DNA from 4 places in the Hymenobacter sediminicola genome. Region 1 is predicted to be linked to each of the others. Evidence: riboswitches for the same ligand, from Rfam matches in the RefSeq annotation. Region 1 holds a riboswitch; each other region holds the start of a gene.

Region 1 (4,701 bases):
TCTTACCAGCTTGGTCGAAATCATACTTGCCGTTAACAGCTCCGGCAGGTGAGGTCATGTTGTACTGGCCGTTAGCGAAGAAAGTAATCCGCTCGTCTTCCTGCGCGTCGGTCTGCTTCACTTTGTCGCCGGTAGCATCCAGTTCCTTATCGGTCTTCCATACTTTGCTGGTAGTACCGTACAGCATATTTACTCCTTCTACTTTCCCTTCTTTGCTTCCACAGGAAGCCGTGAAGAGCGAAACCAGCACGAGCAGGCTGGCCAGGTAGCGGAACGGATGGGAGAGGGTTTTCATACGTTTCTTGATGGTTGGTTGGGAGATGAGTACTGCTCTTGATGCACGCGCCAAGCACTGGCTGGCATTGTAGCAGTTGTTGGGCTTCTTACGGCAGCAACCCGCAAGTTGTTCAATACTTCAAAGCCTGAATATGACGCACGGATGCTCATAACTTATTGTTGGCCTTGGCGTAAAAAGCCCTGACCAGCAACCGTTGTGTTTCTCGTCAATCTTTCTCCCTCTCATCCAAAACCAACGCACGACTATGGGACTGTTTGATTTTCTCTCGAATGAAGGCGAAAAAAAGCCCGTTGAGCCCGCTAACAAGCCCGCTGCCGGAGGTGGTACCGATTTTTTCGGCAATGCCAACGCGAATGCTGAGCAAGGTGAAACCTACACCGTAGTAAGCGGTGATTCGCTGTCGAAAATTGCCAAAAACCATTACGGAGATGCTGCCAAATGGCACCAGATCTACGATGCCAACAAAGGCATCATCGGTTCTAATCCCGACCACATTGAGGTAGGCCAAGTGCTTACGATGCCTAAATTATAGATTTCCCCACACAGGAAAAGTTATAAAAGCCACTCAAATCTGAGTGGCTTTTTTATTGCTCTAATTGGCCGAAGACACTTGTTTTACCCCTACTGATCCGGGCACTATCAGTATAGTTCTGCCACCTGGTTTGGATGCCTGTGGTTAGCCTGAGCGTAGATCACCATGCATCTAAAAATCATATTACTTTGATTTATAATATGTTAATAGCATTTTATAAATACTGCTAGCAATCTGTGCTGACACGTAAAATATTTTTCGCAGCTATTGCGGATATCAAATTTGCGCGTATACCTTTGCAACACCAACTCGGTACTCCCCCGCTCGCGGCGGGGCAGTTTTCATAGGATTTATACAGAAGCGGCGAGAGAACAGGCTCCCTGACCCGCTGGCAACCTTCGACCGCGCGAAAGGTGCCAATTCCTGCCCGACCGGCTTTTGCCGACGGGGCATATAACTCGAGTGCCATGGAAAACACCCTCGCTTTCGTTCTGCCGTACCCTGCCGCCCCGGTTGCCTCTTGGCATACCGCCTCGCCGCTGGGTTTCCGCGTTTCTGAGCCTGCCATTGCGGCTTCTACTTCTAGACTGCGAAAGCGCTGTTGCGGCGCGTGTTGTTGCTAGCCTGATTTCCGGTTAGCCAGCGCTCCTGCCTTCCCCAACGCCTATGCCCGGCATTCCCGTGGCGGCCGTTGGCGGACCCTCCCACAGTTTACTGTTTGCCGTGCTGCATCGTCAGCCGATACTGAGGCTGTGGCCCCTGTGCGCATTACAGTAGCCGTTTCAGCGTATTTCACTTCGCTTTTCCTCCTGCTTCTTTCTTAAAATCAAAGACTACTATGTCTACTCCAGCCCTTCATTTCGAGACGCTCCAACTCCACGCCGGCCAGCAGCCCGACCCCGTAACCGGGTCCCGCGCAGTGCCTATTCACCAAACTACTTCCTACGTGTTCAAGAATGCAGAGCACGGCGCCAACCTGTTTGCGCTGAAGGAGTTCGGCAACATCTACACCCGTTTGATGAACCCGACTACCGATGTGTTTGAGCAGCGTATTGCGGCGTTGGAAGGCGGCGTAGCGGCGTTGGCTGTAGCATCGGGGCAGGCCGCGCAGTTCATTGCCCTCAACAACATTCTGCAGGCTGGCGACAATTTTGTGAGTACCACGCATCTGTATGGTGGCACCTACAACCAATTTAAAGTGGCCTTCAAACGGCTGGGCATTGAGGTTCGCTTCGCTGATGGCGACCGGCCAGAAAAGTTTGAGGCACTGATTGATGAGAACACCAAGGCACTCTACCTCGAGACCATCGGCAACCCCAGCTTCAGCGTGCCGGACTTCGAGCGGATTGCGGCCATTGCCAAGAAGCACGACCTGCCACTAATCGTCGATAATACGTTTGGGGCGGGCGGCTACTTGTTCCGGCCCCTGGAGCACGGCGCGCACATCGTGGTAGAATCGGCCACGAAATGGATTGGCGGACACGGCACCAGCATCGGGGGCGTGATTGTGGATGGTGGCACCTATGATTTCGGCAACGGCAAGTTTCCGCAGTTTACGGAGCCGAGTGAGGGCTACCACGGGCTGGTATTCAATGAGGTATTTGGCAAAGGCGGGCCATTCGGCAACATTGCCTTTATTATCCGGGCCCGGGTAGAAGGGCTGCGCGATTTTGGGCCTTCACAAAGCCCATTCAACTCTTTCCTGTTATTGCAAGGCCTCGAAACGCTGAGCCTACGCGTGGAGCGCACTGTGGAAAACACGCTGCGCATCGCGACGTGGCTGGAACAGCATCCGCAAGTGGAAGCGGTGAACTATCCGGGTCTGAAAAGCAGCCCCTATTACGGGCTAGCTCAGAAATACCTGACCCGCGGTGCTGGCGGGGTGCTCACCTTCGCCATCAGAGGCAGCAAGGATACGGCGACTCAATTTATCGACAACCTGAAACTGGTGAGCCACTTGGCCAACGTCGGCGACGCCAAAACGCTCATCATCCAGCCCTCAGCTACTACGCACCAGCAGCTTTCCGAAGCCGAGCAGCGCGCCGCCGGCGTTACGCCAACGTTGCTGCGTTTGTCGGTGGGCATTGAGCACTTCGAAGATATTCGCGCTGATCTGGCGCAGGCGTTTGAGGCGGTGCGCAATGCCGTACCGCAGAAAACCCAGACTTCGGACAGCACGCTGCTGCCGGAGCCGCAACCCGAACATGCCGCTACGCTGGAGGTCTAGAGAGAGGGGTAAAGTCCGGCCGTTTTGAGAGGGCGGCCGGCTTCACCTCCAGACTAGCGGTACGCGGGCAAGAAGCTGCTTTTTTTGTGAGAGAGGGAAGTAGCCCTACTTGTCCGCCCATAGCCGGGGCTGAGCTGGCAGAAGCTGGCTCAGCCTGCGGGCTATACTAATAAAAGGCATTCTGAAGCATGGCTTCAGCTGCATTCCGAAATGGGTATCCGTTTCAATTTCATTTGACGAGTTATGAGCGACGAACCGCACTTCTTCCGGCTGCCCCGTGCTTTACGGCTGGAAAGTGGCGCCGTGCTGCCGCAGGTGGAAGTAGCATACCAGACCTACGGCCACCTCAAGCCCACCCGCGACAACGTGGTATGGGTATGCCACGCCCTGACCGCCAACGCCAACGTGCTGGACTGGTGGCCCGGCCTGTTCGGAGCAAGCTGCTATTTCGACCCTGCGGACTGGTTTATTGTCTGCGCCAATGTGGTGGGCTCTTGCTATGGCAGCACCGGTCCGCTTTCCGTGGACGAAACAACCGGTCTGGCGGCTTATCAGGAGTTTCCGCTTCTCACCGTCCGCGACCTGGTGGCGGTGCATGAGGCGCTACGGGAGCATCTGGCCCTGCACCAAATTCATACCCTAATTGGTGGCTCATTGGGCGGGCAGCAAGCGGTGGAATGGGCGGTGCAGCGGCCGGCCTTGTTTGAAAATCTAGTGCTACTGGCCACCAATGCGCGTCATTCGGCTTGGGGCATTGCGTTCAATGAAGCGCAGCGGCTGGCTATTCTCGCCGACCCAAGTTACTCTACCACTGCTCCCGATGGGGGCGCCGCTGGCCTGCGGGCAGCTAGGGCGGTGGCCCTGCTTAGCTACCGCAGCTATGACGCTTACCAGCGGAGCCAGACCGAGCCCAACGAGGAAGCGCTGGACGACTATAGGGCCAGTTCCTACCAGCGCTACCAGGGCGACAAGCTGGTGGCCCGCTTCAACGCCCACTCCTACGTGGCCCTTTCCCGGACAATGGACACGCACCATGTAGGGCGCGGCCGAAGCGGCATTCGGGCGGCGCTGGAGCGGATTCGGGCCCGTACACTGGTGATTGGTATTACGTCGGATGTGCTATTTCCGCCTGCCGAGCAGCAGTTACTGGCACGCTACATCCAGGGGGCCATGTACGCCGAGATGGACTCGCCCTTCGGCCATGACGGATTCCTGATTGAAACCGCTCAAATCACACATGTACTCGAACGATTTTACGTCCAGACCTATGTTCATTGATTCTGTGCCGTTTACCGGGTTATCGGACGGTTTAACTCAACCAGACTATACTTTTCGCTTCGAGGAGCAACCTGCAGCTGCTATTGACAAGGCTTTTGCAGCCAGCTTTGGCCAAACCATCAGCTTGGTAAGCAGTCTGCAGCGCCTCCCCAACGGTCAGATAGTGCAACTGTCTCTTCCTCAACTGGTCAGTTTTACTCCTTCTCTTAGCGCCGAAACAGAGGTGTTCGAGAATGACTTCGCCGCTGGTTTCTCCTGTTTTTCCGATGCGGACCTGTTGTCTGACTTAGAGCTGGAAATCTACCTTCGCACTAAGGAAGAACGGATTATCGACCTGCTTGATTTCAGCGAAATTCTGGAGGAAGC
Region 2 (4,701 bases), 1.1 Mb from region 1:
TCCATCAGCACGCCCTTTCTGGAGCAGAATAGCGTGAACGTACTGCGTCGGACGGGCTTCCGCATGAACATCAGCTACCGCATCGGGAAGATGAGCATGGCTCCTGCGCGGCGTAAACGCTCCGTAAACAACGATGACTTGAAGGACGGAGGCAATACCGACGGAGGCAACGGCGCTGGCGCAACGCCTGCCCAGGGACCCAGCGGTGGCCGGCCATAACGGCTGGTACTCCTTATGCAAAAAAGGCCCGTCTGCTCAGCAGACGGGCCTTTTTTGTGTAGCTGTGCAGGAGGCTAGTTGCGCGTTTGCAGGCTGTCGGGTGTTTTGCCGTTGGTAGCTTGCGTGAGCTTGTTCTGCAGTTGGAAAGTCACCTGCATACAGTCTTTGGCGTTCTGTTCGGCAGCAGCTAGTTTCTGTTCTGTATCAGAAAGGCGCACGTACAGGAAAACAATCAGGACCAGAGAAATAACCAGTGCCCCAAGGGTAATAACGTTTTTCATGGTGGTTCAGACAAAAGAAAAGCCCGCCGGAACGACGGGCTTTCCAGTAAATGAGGCAACCTAAATAGCCGTATTCGGGTCGAATTGCTCCAGGTAGTCGGCCACGCGACGCACGAATTGGCCACCGAGCGAGCCATCTACCACGCGGTGGTCGTAGCTGTGGCTCAGGAACATGAAGTGGCGAATGCCAATCAAGTCGCCCTGCGGAGTTTCGATGACGGCCGGCTTCTTCTTGATAGCGCCAACAGCCATGATGGCTACCTGTGGCTGCATGATGATGGGCGTGCCCATCACGTTGCCGAATGAGCCGACGTTGGATACCGTGTAGGTGCCGCCTTCCAGATCTTCGGGCTTCAGCTTGTTGGCGCGGGCGCGGTTGGCGAGGTCATTCACCCGCTTGCTCAAGCCGTTGAGGTTAAGCTGGTCGGCGTTGTGAATCACGGGCACAATGAGGTTGCCGGAAGGCAGCGCCACCGCTACACCCACGTTGATGTCACGCTTCTTGATGATGTAGTCGCCTTCTACCGATACGTTGATGTTCGGGAAGTCCTGGATAGCGCGCGCAATGGCCTGGATGAAGATGGGCGTGAAGGTGAGGTTTTCGCCCTCGCGCTTCTTGTAGCCATCCTTGTGCTTGTTGCGCCAGTTCACGATGTCCGTCACGTCGGCCTCTACGAAGGAAGTAACGTGGGGCGAGATGCGCTTAGAGTCAACCATGCGTTGCGCAATCATTTTGCGCATCCGGTCCATCTCAATCAGTTCCTGGTTTCCACTTACTGAGGGCGCCGCTTTGGGCGCTGCCGCTGGTGTTTGGGCTACTGGCTGTGCTGCCGGAACTGCTGCCTGAAGAGCAGGAGTAGCGGGGGCCTGCTGAGCTGCTGGTTGAGCTGCCGCCGCCTGTGCAGCACCAAGTGGCTTCTTGCCGCCAGCTACATAGTCAAGAATATCTTTCTTCGTGACCCGGCCTTCGCTACCAGTACCGGGCAGATACTCTAGGTCGGCCATCGAAATGCCTTCTTCGCGGGCAATGCTGAGCACCAGCGGCGAATAGAAGCGGCCCGGCTGCGGCTGAGCGGCTGGGGCACTCACTGCCTGCGCTTGGTTGGCCTGTGGGTCGCCGGCTTCGGGCAGATAGGGCACTGCCGCCACGCCGTTGTCGGAGGAGGTAGCAGTGGCTTGGGCAGCTGCCGGAGCAGAAGCACCAGCATTGGCTGCATCAGTTTCCACAATAGCAATAGGAGCGCCTACGGCTACTACCTGGCCTTCCTGCACCAGAATTTCCTGCAGCACGCCGGCATGAATGGCAGGCACTTCGGTATCAACTTTGTCGGTTGCTACTTCAAGCACGGATTCATCCTGCTCGATGGTGTCGCCAACTTGTTTAAGCCATTTCAGGACGGTGCCTTCCATGATGGATTCGCCCATCTTGGGCATCGTCATTTCCACTCGTGCCATGCGGTTGGGGTAGGGGTTGGAGTATTGGGTGGGGAATTTGCGGACTCAAAGGTAACAGAAAGCCACAACGCCGGCCAATGCCATTGGTTGCCGCGCTGCAAATGTCTAGTGCAGGTATACCTACTTGCGTCTGCTGCTTCGGGTTGTATATTTGCCGTGCGCTCCTTTCACGGAGTACTTATCAAGAAAGGCGGAGGGACAGGCCCTATGATGCCTTAGCAACCAGTAGCAATACCAGGTGCTAAATCCTGTTTCAGGCGTGCTACGGCAGGCTTGGGAGAAGATAAGCTGAATGATGCCCCGCTGCTGCGGGTGCGGCTCTTCTGACTTATCGGAAGGGCTTTTTTTATGCCCATTTCGGTAAGGAATCTTGATCAGGTGCTTTGGTAGGGGAGGCGTTTCATTCACCTCAATACGTCCTTTTCCTATGCGTACCACATGCTGTTCTCAACCTGCTACCACTGCCGCTGCTCAGGCATTCGGAAAGAAAACCTGTGCTGATGTTGCCCTACTATGGCCTGGGCTGGCTACTTCTGGTTTGTTTTCCTGGACTGTTTAGGTATTGAATATGCTGCGTAAAAACATCAATATCGGGCTGTTTGGCTTCGGAGTGGTAGGGCAGGGGCTGCACACGGTACTGGAGCGTACGCCGGGCCTGCGGGCCCGCATCGGGCGTATCGGGGTGAAGGACCGCGCTAAGCCGCGTACGTTGCCTCCAGGCCTGTTTACCTTCAGCCGCCACGACTTGCTCGACGACCCTGCGTTGGACGTAATAGTAGAATTGATTGACGATGCTGACGAAGCCTACCTCATTGTGACCGAGGCACTGCGCCGGGGTAAAGCAGTCGTAACGGCTAACAAAAAGATGCTGGCTGAGCATCTGGGGGAGCTTATTGAGTTGCAGCGTGAAACGGGCACGCCGCTCCTCTACGAAGCAGCTGCTTGTGCCAGCCTGCCCGTAATCCGCAATCTGGAAGAGTACTACGACACGGATTTGCTGGAGTCGGTGGAAGGTATCATCAACGGCTCCACCAATTACATTCTTACGGCCATGCACCGCGACGCCTTGTCGTTTGGGCAGGCATTAAGCCAAGCGCAGGCCTTGGGCTTCGCCGAGAGCAACCCCGCTCTGGATGTGGAAGGTCTTGATGCTCGCAACAAGCTGGTGCTGCTGCTAGCCCATGCCTTTGGGCTGGTAGTGGCCCCTGAGCAACTGCTTACGCTTGGCATCGACAGGCTAAGCCCACTGGCTACGGCGTATGCGAAGGAACAAGGCTATGCTCTGAAGCTGGTGGCAGAAGCGCGGCGCTTGCCCAACGGCACTATTGCGGCGGCGGTGCTGCCTACCCTGGTGAAGCCGGAGCACGAACTAGCGCATGTGCACGACGAATACAATGGCCTCATCACCCAAAGCAGTTTCGCCGACCGGCAGTTTTTTCTGGGCCGCGGTGCCGGGGCTTTTCCTACCGCTTCGGCCGTGCTCAGCGACCTGTCGGCCCTCACCTATGGCTACCGCTACGAGTACAAAAAACTGCGCCAGCAAACCCATCTGGCGTTGGGGGCCGCCGCTGCTGAGGTGGAAGTACTGGTTACGTTTACGGCGGAAACAGCCCCAGACCCGGCCGATTTTAGCCGCGTGCATGAGCAGTTCCAATCCGATGTGCGGGGCCACTACCTGACCGGTACTATTGGGCTAGAACAGTTGGCGCAGGCCCGCTGGCTGCGGGAGCCAGGTATTTGTGTCGTGCGGCTACCGGGCTCGTTGCGGGCTGCCCAAGCAGTAGACAAGCAGTAGAAGCTGCCGCTGGTGCCATCGGAAATACGCAATAGAAAAAGGGCCGGGCGGTTTCGGCACAAGTGCCAGAAGCCGTCCGGCCCTTTTTCGTTTCAGCCTTCAGAACAGAAGTTCAGGCGTACTGCTTGGCTGCTTACTCTGGGTGCCGGAATAAGGCCTCAAGTGAGCTGTGGCACTAGGGGCTTCGCAATACTACGGCCAATCATGAGGGCCAGCACGTTGCCCAAAATGATGGAAATGATGTTCATGAAGATGTTCTGCGCGAAAAAAGGAAGTTGCGCGAACGAGCGAACAACAGAATCGTCGGGGACACGCCCGCCTTTCAGCGACATCTGGGCCACGGTTTCGGCGTAGGTCTGCGGAATGCTGGCATCCACAAACTGGCAGTAAAGCAGATCGAGGGAAAAGCAGAACACCAACGTGCCCAATGAAAGCACTAGCAGCAGCCAGATGCCTTTTACTGGATTCAGGTGGTTGCGGAACGCCTCTGCGCGGTGCTGGTAGATTGGAAATGTGTGGAGCAGTCCTTCCGCCAGCAGCATCAGCAGCCCCGGTACCACAGGCAGCAGAATCATCTTGTCGTCGCGGAATAATCCGGTATCAGCATCCATCCAGTTGTAGAATACCGCATAAAGCATTGCCAGGTATACCAACGATGTCAGCAGGGACCAAGTCAGCAAAGGAAAAAGAAGATCTTTTTTCATAGTAAGTAGAGCTAAGAACGTTTTTTCTTGGACGCAGCACGGAGGCTGGCCTGGTAGTACAGGATGCTCAGGCTGGTATGTAGTGCCAGTGTCCAGGTATAGCGCCCGGAAGCATAATCCAGCTTGAAAACCAACGTATTAATCACCAATGCAACGACATAAGGCAGGATGATGCCCAGTAGCAGCAACGCCCGGAAAACCGGATCCTGCACGGCTGTATCTATGGTTCGGGGAAACTGAAAAGAAC
Region 3 (4,701 bases), 770 kb from region 1:
GTTATGGAAAAAAGGGTGCGACACGCGGCCCACGTGCCAGAGTTGAATGAACATGCGGCCCCCTGCCGCATGCACGGCATCTGTTACTTTCTTCCAGGCTGCTACCTGCTCTGCGGTGTAGATACCGGGTGTGTTGATATAGCCCACGCCTTGAGCGGATACCTGCGAGCCTTCCGTGATGATGAGGCCTGCCGAAGCGCGCTGCACGTAGTATTTCACTACAGATTCGGTGGGGGCAGTGGCCTTATTGGTGGCGCGGCTGCGCGTCATGGGAGCCATGGCGAAGCGGTTGGGCAGGGTAAGCGCACCCACTTGCACGGGCGTAAAAAGATGGCGAGTCTGGCTCATGTATAGAAACGGTTTCAGGAATCAGCTGTGTGCCGATTCGCGAACTGTAACTGATGTTGCTACACATATGTTTTCGACTTCACTATTTTTTTCTACTACCTCTTCAAGCAGGTGCGGGCAACAGGCACAAAGCACAGCTTACTGCTGAGTAATATCCTGAAACTCTAGATACATCTACCTGGCTGGAGGCAGTAATTCGTACTGTTTATTGCACCACCACTTCCACGCGGCGGTTGCGGGGGCGTTGCTGCGGGTCACGGTTGTCCACTATGGGGTGGGTGCCGCCGTAGCCACGGGCCGTTAGCCGCACCGAGTCGATGCCTTGCTGCACGAGGTACTGCCGCACCACGCGTGCCCGCTGCTCGGACAGGCGCAGGTTGAGAGCAACATCTCCCACATTATCCGTGTGGCCTCCTATTTCGAGGCGCAGTGTAGGCTGAGCCCGCAACGTACGGGCCAATTCATTCAGCACCGGCCGCGACGAGGGCAGCAGTGCAGCTGTACTCTGCGTGAAATACAAGTTAGGCAGCGTAACAGCGGAACCAGCCCGTAATGCACCTAAGTCAGGTAGCGTGGCAGCCGTATCCGTAGTAACGTTGGCACGGGGTGGGGCTACATCCGCCGTTGCTCTGGACTGCGCTACCGCCACCGACCGGCGTGTTTGGCGCGCGGCAGCGGCGGGCCGGGGCGCCGGCTGCACCGCAACAGGTGGCGCGGGTGCGGGTCTGGTGGGCGGGCGAGTGGGTTCAGGAATCGGTTTAGCCGTGGCCGGAAGAGCGGCAAAAAGCTGTTGCTGGCTAACGGGCTGGAATTCAGATGTTGGCTGGTCGGTGCGGCGCCACTGTAGCAGTGCCCTTGACTCCCAGCGGTTCTGAAAATATTCGACTCGCAACGGATAGTAGCGGCCTCCTTCCAGCCGAATGCGCACGGAAGCCGGCACGTGGTCCTGGTCGCGCCAGAAATCGATGAGGCGTTTCCTGCCCAGCCAGAAACGCAGCCCGTCATCCATCACGGTACTGAACTCATACTCGCCGGTTTCAGGCACCAGCAGCCAGCCTTCCCAGCGCACCGAGAAATATTCGGCCTGCACCCCGGGCGCAGGCGGCTTCTTGTCCCAGTTGAAATCAATAGCTGCGTCGGAGCGGGTAAGCACCTTCTGCTCGAAATTCATCCCATTGTAATACGTGCCCTGCAGGCCAGTACCGGCCGGCATTTTCTGTGCCAGGCTATTTCCGGCCCATAGGAGCAGCCCCGGCAGCACAACAGTGTAGAAACGAAGTAGCATAGTCAACCATTAATGGGAAACAGAAACGACCAACTAGGAAACGATACTATATGCCAGCAATTATATTAATTCAGCTCAAAACTTCTTTGCTCTTCCGGCTGGCTCCTGGCTTGCTAGGCCTCTTTTCTACGAATTGAAATTTGAAGATTCCGGTTGTATCTTCGCTGTGTTACTTATCCAGAAAGACCGAGGGACTGGGCCCGACGACGTCTTAGCAACCTGAAATAAAACAAGGTGCTAATTCCCTTTCCAGGGCCTTTGCGGGCAATGGAAGAAGATAAGTACGGAACCGGCCTTCGCGCCCGGCTCTTTCTGGATAGGCACTTTTTGCCGCTGATTCCCCTTAGAAGAGCCGATATGCCGACCGTCCTCCCTGCCTCCGCCACTACTGCGTCTCCCCTCCACGACATCCTGCGTCAGCGCGTGCTGATTCTCGACGGCGCTATGGGCACCATGATTCAGCGCCATACGCTCACGGAGGAGGATTTCCGGGGCACGCGCTTCGCCGACCACCCCAAGCCTCTGCGCGGCAACAACGACCTGCTCAGCCTCACGCGGCCTGATATTATCCGCGGCATTCACGACGAGTATTTCGCGGCCGGGGCCGACATGGTGGAAACCAACACGTTTAGCGGCACCACCATCGCCCAGGCCGACTACGGGCTGGAGCATGTGGTATATGAGCTGAACTACGAGTCGGCGCGGCTGGCGCGGGAGTCGGCTGATGCGTTTACGGCCCTCACGCCCGACAAGCCGCGCTTCGTGGCCGGGGCCGTGGGGCCCACCAACCGCACCGCCAGCCTCTCGCCCGACGTGAACCGCCCCGGCTTCCGGGCCGTGACGTTCGATGAGCTGGCCACCGCCTATCTGGAGCAGGTGCGCGGCCTCGTGGACGGCGGCTCCGACGCGCTGCTCATCGAAACCATCTTCGACACGCTCAACGCCAAAGCAGCTTTGTACGCGGTGCAGAAGTTCTTCGACGAAGGCGGCAAAGTGGTGCCCGTCATGATTTCGGGCACGATTACCGACGCTTCGGGCCGCACCCTGAGCGGGCAGACGGTGGAGGCCTTCTGGAACTCCATCCGCCACCTGCCGCTCTTGAGCGTAGGGCTGAACTGCGCCCTCGGTGCCGACCAGCTGAAGGTGTACATCAAGGAGCTGAGCCGCATTGCCGACGTACACATTTCGGCTTACCCCAACGCCGGCTTGCCCAACGCGTTTGGTGGCTACGATGAGTCGGCCCAGGAATTTGCGGGCGTGGTGGAAGGCTACCTGGCCGACGGACTGGTGACGGTGGTGGGCGGCTGTTGCGGCACCACGCCCCAGCACATCGGTGAGCTGGCCCGGCTGGCGGAGAAATACGCGCCACGGGCGTTACCGGAAGTACCCAAAGCCACCCGCCTGAGTGGCCTGGAACCGTTCGGCGTGTATCCCGACAGTCTGTTCGTGAACGTGGGCGAGCGGTGCAACGTGACGGGTAGCCGAGCCTTCGCCCGCCTCATCCGCACCGGCAACTATGAGCAGGCCCTGCAGGTGGCCCGCGACCAAGTGGAAGGCGGCGCGCAGGTCATCGACGTGAACATGGACGAAGGCATGCTGGACTCGGAGCAGGCCATGACTACGTTCCTGAACCTGATTGCTTCGGAGCCCGACATTTCGCGGGTGCCCGTCATGATTGACTCCTCGAAGTGGAGCGTGCTCGAAGCCGGCCTCAAGTGCGTGCAGGGCAAGAGCATCGTCAACTCCATTTCGCTCAAGGAAGGCGAAGAAGTATTTAAACAGCGGGCCCGTACCGTGCGCCAGTACGGCGCGGCCGTGGTGGTTATGGCCTTCGACGAGAACGGCCAGGCCGACAACTACGAGAAGCGCATCGAAATCTGCCGGCGCAGCTACGATATCCTGGTGAACGAAGTCGGTTTCCCGGCCGAGGACATCATCTTCGACCCCAACATCCTGACGGTGGGCACCGGCATGGAAGAGCACCGCAACTACGCGCTGGACTTCATCGAGGCCGTCCGCTGGATTAAAGCCAACCTGCCCGGCGCCCTCACCAGCGGTGGCGTCTCAAACATCAGTTTCTCCTTCCGCGGCAACGACGTGGTGCGCGAGGCCATGCACTCTTCCTTCCTCTACCACGCCATCCGCGCCGGCCTGGACATGGGCATCGTGAACCCCAGTCAGCTGGCTGTGTACGACGAGGTTCCGAAGGACCTGCTGGAGCTGGTGGAAGACGTGCTCCTGAACCGTCGCCCCGATGCTACTGAGCGTCTCGTGGACTTTGCCGACACGGTGAAGCAGAAGGACAAGGTGGAAGTGGTGGCCGACGCCTGGCGCAGCCTCCCGGTGAAGGAACGCCTGCAACACGCGCTGGTGAAAGGCATTACCGAATTCATCGACCAGGACACCGAGGAGGTGCGGCAGCTGGTGGGCCGCCCGCTGGAGGTGATTGAAGGCCCGCTAATGGCCGGTATGAACGTGGTGGGTGACCTGTTCGGGGCGGGCAAAATGTTTTTGCCCCAGGTGGTGAAATCGGCCCGGGTGATGAAGAAAGCGGTGGCCTACTTGGAGCCCTACCTGCTGGCCGACAAGCAGAGCGGCGACCGGCAAACAGCCGGCAAAATTCTGCTGGCCACAGTGAAAGGCGACGTGCACGACATCGGCAAGAACATCGTGGGCGTGGTGCTGGCCTGCAACAACTTCGATATTGTGGACCTGGGCGTGATGGTGCCGCTGGAACGTATTCTCGACGAAGCCGCCAAGCAGCAAGTGGACGTCATCGGGCTAAGCGGCCTGATTACACCGAGCCTCGATGAAATGGTGTACGTGGCGCAGGAAATGGAGAAGCGCGGCCTGAAAACGCCGTTGCTCATCGGTGGTGCTACCACCTCACGCCTGCACGCCGCCGTGAAGATTGCGCCCAACTACTCCGGACCCATCGTGCACGTCAACGACGCGTCCCGCTCGGTGGGTGTGGCGGCAGCGCTGTTGGGTTCGGCCGATGCGGAGTACGCCCGCACCGTGCGTGAGGAGTACCGCCAGCTCCGTGAAGACTACGCCGGCCGCCAGCG
Region 4 (4,701 bases), 1.3 Mb from region 1:
GCTGCAAGGGTTGACTTTCAAACAACTAATCTTGGTATAGACACCACCTTTGTGGTACGAGACATTTTCTATATCAAAGGCAAACCGTAGGACTTGTAGCATCGAGCAATTTCATATGACTCCCGCCGACCAACCTGCCCGTGACGAACTGTATGCTTGGCAGCGCCGGATGCAGCAGCCTCCTTCGCTGCTGAACCGGGTGGCGCGGCGTGTGCAGGCGCGGTTGAATGCGTTGCTACCGGAAAAGGTGCACGCGGCTATTACCTCGGCTATCAAGCAGATGGTGCGCGGCGTGTTGTTTGGCTCCGAGTATGTCACGCAGAAGCCACTTCTTACGGGCACGCTGGCGGAGCGCGAAGAGGCCGTGCAACGCCGCATCCGGGCCTACCGCAATACAGCCGCCGCCGAAGGAGCCGTGACGGGCGCCGGTGGCTTCCTGCTCGGCCTCGCCGATTTTCCGCTGCTGCTCAGCATCAAGCTCAAGCTGCTTTTCGATGTGGCCGCCCTCTACGGCTACGATGCGCGCGACTATTCCGAGCGGGTTTATCTGTTGCACATTTTCCAGCTGGCCTTCAGCAGCCAGCACACCCGCAATGAAACCTACCAGCGCCTTGCCACCTGGGAAACCTACCGCCACACGCTTCCGCCCGACGTGCACGACTTCGATTGGCGCACCTTCCAGCAGGAGTACCGCGACTACATCGACCTCGCTAAAATGGCCCAGCTGGTACCCGTTATTGGGGCGGCAGTAGGAGCAGTGGCTAACTACCGCCTTCTGGAGCAGCTTGGCGAAACCGCTATCAACTGCTACCGCATGCGCTGGTTTGAGGGCCAAGAACCGAAAAAGGAGTTGTCATCCTGAGCGGAGCGAAGGACCTTATCACGCCCCCACAAGTATCAACGGCGTCGGGCATAACAAGGTCCTTCGCTCCGCTCAAGATGACTCGGTATTTTCAAAATACCAAAGCACAAAAGAGCCCCGCCAATGCTGGCGGGGCTCTTTGCTTATTCACTGCGAAAACTAACCTTTGGCTTTGCGGTGGCCTTTGTGCTTTTCGGCTTTTTCAGCGCGCAGCTGGGCGTATTTGGTGTACTGCTCGGCACTCAGGATTTGTTTGAGCTGCGCTTCGTACCGCTCCTTGCCAGCCTTCATTGCCTGATGGCGCTGGGTTTTGTCGGTGGTGGCAAGCTGGGCGCGCTTGGCCTCCATTTCCTTGTACCGGACAATGTGCAGCTCACGCACTTGTGCCGTCTGAGCGGCGGATAAACCCAACTCCTTTGCGAGGCGTTGCGCGGCGTGGTCGGCGCGCTGTTCGGGTGTTTTTGGCGTTTTGCCGGCCTGCTCCATTCTGGCCTTGCGGTCGGGTTTGGTGGTAGCTGTCTGGGCTGAAGCTACACTAACCGAAAAGGCAAAAACAGCGAGCAGAACGAGAGGATTTTTCATGACAGAGGTATTAGAATTGTTGAATTTGAGAAAAGAGGCACTTGCGCTTTGAGGGCAGTTTTTGTGCTTGTGGAATGCCTATACGCAACTCAGATGCCAGTTTTTTCAAATAGAATAGTTCGGGTGAAATAAAAAAAAGTCAATAGTGGGGTTAAACTTTACCTGCAATGTGTGGTCGGCTCTTCGCAAGGTGGCTATGGAAGTACCACACGCCGGTTTGTAAATGCACGTCGGCCGAACGTACCTTTGCCGCATCAATTCTTTACCGACAAAGGATTGTTTTTATACAGAGGCGCTGAGAGACAGGCTCTATGAAGCGTCGGCAACCACCCGGATACTGCCGGAACGGTGCCAATTCCTGACCATATAAAAACAAGTTGCCGTGGATTTCCTGCCTCGCCTTACTGCCCGTTTCGTTGTTTCTGCTGCTTTCCGGCGCCTACCTATGGAGGCCCGGGGCTGTTGTAGCACAGGCTGTTGTTGCTGCTGAGTGCACCTGGAATTGCTGATCGGGTCTATCCCTTGTCGGTTGGTAATGGGCTAGGCTGATGCCTGCCTGCGTTTTCTTCCCCTGTATTTTCTGGCTGCCCGGCCCGCTTGCCTAGCTGGCATGCGGCTCTGCGCTTCTGCCCGTGGCAGATGGCGCCGGCCTGTTCACTGATCCGCGAAGCTGCGCTTCGTGCTGCCCTATTGTATGCTTAAAAAATCATTGGAACTGCTGCGGCAGGAAGCGGCTGAAACGGGCGCTAACACTCTCAAACGAAGCCTGAACGGCTTCAATCTCATCACCATCGGCATTGGTGTTATCATCGGGGCGGGCCTGTTCTCCCTCACCGGTATTGCGGCCGCCAACAATGCCGGGCCGGCCGTTACGCTTTCCTTCATTGTGGCGGCGGTGGGTTGTGCGTTTTCAGCGCTGTGCTACGCCGAATTTGCCTCCATGGTACCTGTGTCCGGCTCAGCCTACACCTACGCCTACGCCACTATGGGTGAGCTGTTTGCCTGGATTATCGGTTGGGACTTGGTGCTGGAATACTCGGTGGGGGCTGCCACGGTAGCCATCAGTTGGTCGCAGTACCTGCTCAAATTCTTGAGCAAATACGGTATCAACCTGCCACCGCAGCTCGTGCTTTCCCCTTTCGAAACGGCCAAGCTCGCCGATGGAAGCATCGTACACGGCTTTGTGAACGTACCGGCCATGCTCATTGTGCTGGCCATTACCATGATTATTATTCGTGGCACGCAAGGCTCAGCGTGGTTCAATGCGCTGGTAGTCACGCTGAAAGTGGCCGTGGTGCTGGTGTTTATCGGGCTGGGGTGGCAATACATTGATCCGGCTAACTACCAGCCATACATTCCGCAGAATACGGGTGTATTCGGCGAGTTTGGCTGGAGCGGCATTCTGCGCGGGGCCGGCGTAGTATTCTTCGTGTTCATCGGCTTCGATATTGTGGCTACTATGGCGCAGGAGACCAAGAATCCACAGCGCAATATGCCCATCGGCATCATTGGCTCGCTGCTGGTGTGTACGGTGCTGTTTGTGCTTTTCGGCCACGTGATGACCGGCCTAGCTAACTACACCGAGTTCAAGGACAGTGCGGCGCCAGTGGCCATTGCCATCGAAAAAACGCCGTATGCCTGGCTGTCGTCGGCCGTGATTCTGGCCATTATCATCGGCTACACGTCCGTGATTCTGGTGGATTTGCTGGGGCAGAGCCGCGTATTTTTCTCCATGGCGAAGGACGGCCTGCTGCCGCCGGTTTTCGCCCGCATTCACGAGCGGTTCCGCACGCCATTGCAGTCGAATCTTTTGCTGGGGCTGTTTATTGCGCTGTTTGCCGGCTTCGTGCCCATTTCGGTAGTGGGCGAGATGACGAGCATCGGCACGCTGCTGGCCTTTGTAATGGTGTGCGTGGGCATCCTGATTATGCGCAAGAAAGAGCCTAACGCGCCGCGCGGCTTCCGCACGCCGTTCGTGCCGCTGGTGCCCATTCTCGGCATCCTGACCTGCGTGCTGATGATGGTGTCGTTGCCGTGGGAAACGTGGCTGCGGCTGGCCGTGTGGCTGGCTATCGGCCTAGGCATCTATTTCGGGTACGGCCGCAAGCACAGCAAGCTGGGGAATGCCGAAGACGCGAGCCGGTAGGCGAAGAGCGGGAAAGAGTGTTCCGCTATGGCACTCTTTCCCACACTTCGCCCGCTTTGCTGACCATCTTCACCATTCCCGCGCGGCGGTCGTAGTACAGTTCCTGCATGAAAGAGGAAGGTGCCGATGGGCAAGAGGGTCCTCTATCTGTGCCAATGAATGCAATGACATCGTTGTACTGCCGGCCCCGGACTGTGATCTGCATAAATGGACCATTCAAGTTCTCACCGCGTGGGAACTTCAAACCCCAACAATTGAAATAGTCGCTGTTCAAATTCGTATTGCCAACAAACCCGTACCACATTCCTTCCACGTAAAACTGGCTTCGATTCTTGTCGTATCCCCCGGATATCGAATTTGAAAGCATCGCAGCGTCACGATGAAATTGTATTTCCTGTGTTCCGCGCATGCTATCAGTGGCACTCAACCAAACAGTTACTCGGTCGTGGTAGCTCAAAAGTTTAGGTGTACCACTAGGTATTCCAGGAGGGCCGTATTCTCTTTTATCAGCTTTATTTTGTTGATAGACTTTGTTGACTCGATACCCTCGCTGTACGCCTTGCTGGTTCTCAAATCTCCAGACTTCGCCTTCCTGCGCGGATAGCCATGGTTTGTCGCTGTCAGTGAAGTGGTAATAAGGTATGCCATCAATCATGCGCAGGCCATCCACTGTTTCCTCCTTTTTACAAGACGAGCTGAGCACGGTGGCCCAACTCAACAGCAGGTACATCAGAATGTGTGTCTTGCTCATACCAGTAAGCTGTTAGTTTCTGCTGAATGTCGCTCTACACATGCAGATAGCCATACCGAAAGTGGGTCGAATTAGACTTAATTTTAAAGAAATATTTATATGTAATGCGTTGATAAAAAGATTATTAATGTGCTTAAATTAGGCTTTGACAGCAGACTGATTTAAGCAGAAATAAGAGCAGAGAAATAAGTGTAGCCGCAGTCTATACCCGCTTCAATAGCTTCCTCAATACCTCCCGCACTTGTGGCTCGGCATTAGTAAGCAGCAGCAGACTTCCATACACCGCCGTTAGCACCGTGGAGCGAAGCAGCATCGTGACGAATAGCGAGTACACGAACGGCACCAGCCACGCGGCCAGAC

The links. Region 1 has a riboswitch for S-adenosylmethionine ahead of H4317_RS16935 (O-acetylhomoserine aminocarboxypropyltransferase/cysteine synthase family protein). Riboswitches for the same ligand answer to the same signal wherever they lie in the genome.
Region 2: it holds a riboswitch for S-adenosylmethionine, as region 1 does, so the genes downstream of both, H4317_RS12150 (homoserine dehydrogenase) here and H4317_RS16935 (O-acetylhomoserine aminocarboxypropyltransferase/cysteine synthase family protein) in region 1, are expected to answer to the same signal.
Region 3: it holds a riboswitch for S-adenosylmethionine, as region 1 does, so the genes downstream of both, metH (methionine synthase) here and H4317_RS16935 (O-acetylhomoserine aminocarboxypropyltransferase/cysteine synthase family protein) in region 1, are expected to answer to the same signal.
Region 4: it holds a riboswitch for S-adenosylmethionine, as region 1 does, so the genes downstream of both, H4317_RS11565 (amino acid permease) here and H4317_RS16935 (O-acetylhomoserine aminocarboxypropyltransferase/cysteine synthase family protein) in region 1, are expected to answer to the same signal.

Annotation. Positions count from the first base shown of each region.
Region 1 is NZ_CP060202.1:3,953,943-3,958,643, forward strand. Features, by position in the region: gene H4317_RS16925 (lipocalin family protein) at 1-295, opposite strand, end outside; gene H4317_RS16930 (LysM peptidoglycan-binding domain-containing protein) at 543-830, shown strand; SAM riboswitch class I at 1,178-1,290, shown strand; gene H4317_RS16935 (O-acetylhomoserine aminocarboxypropyltransferase/cysteine synthase family protein) at 1,669-3,057, shown strand; gene H4317_RS16940 (homoserine O-acetyltransferase family protein) at 3,301-4,335, shown strand; gene H4317_RS16945 (hypothetical protein) at 4,325-4,701, shown strand, end outside.
Region 2 is NZ_CP060202.1:2,842,256-2,846,956, reverse strand. Features, by position in the region: gene H4317_RS12165 (TonB-dependent receptor) at 1-219, shown strand, start outside; gene H4317_RS12160 (hypothetical protein) at 294-500, opposite strand; gene H4317_RS12155 (dihydrolipoamide acetyltransferase family protein) at 561-1,955, opposite strand; SAM riboswitch class I at 2,131-2,245, shown strand; gene H4317_RS12150 (homoserine dehydrogenase) at 2,524-3,750, shown strand; gene H4317_RS12145 (hypothetical protein) at 3,909-4,430, opposite strand; gene H4317_RS12140 (hypothetical protein) at 4,466-4,701, opposite strand, start outside.
Region 3 is NZ_CP060202.1:215,258-219,958, forward strand. Features, by position in the region: gene H4317_RS00990 (alkene reductase) at 1-348, opposite strand, end outside; gene H4317_RS00995 (PA14 domain-containing protein) at 554-1,633, opposite strand; SAM riboswitch class I at 1,804-1,917, shown strand; gene metH (methionine synthase) at 1,991-4,701, shown strand, end outside.
Region 4 is NZ_CP060202.1:2,702,832-2,707,532, reverse strand. Features, by position in the region: gene H4317_RS11575 (EcsC family protein) at 116-862, shown strand; gene H4317_RS11570 (DUF4890 domain-containing protein) at 1,022-1,444, opposite strand; SAM riboswitch class I at 1,724-1,817, shown strand; gene H4317_RS11565 (amino acid permease) at 2,139-3,590, shown strand; gene H4317_RS11560 (hypothetical protein) at 3,616-4,341, opposite strand; gene H4317_RS11555 (lipopolysaccharide biosynthesis protein) at 4,544-4,701, opposite strand, start outside.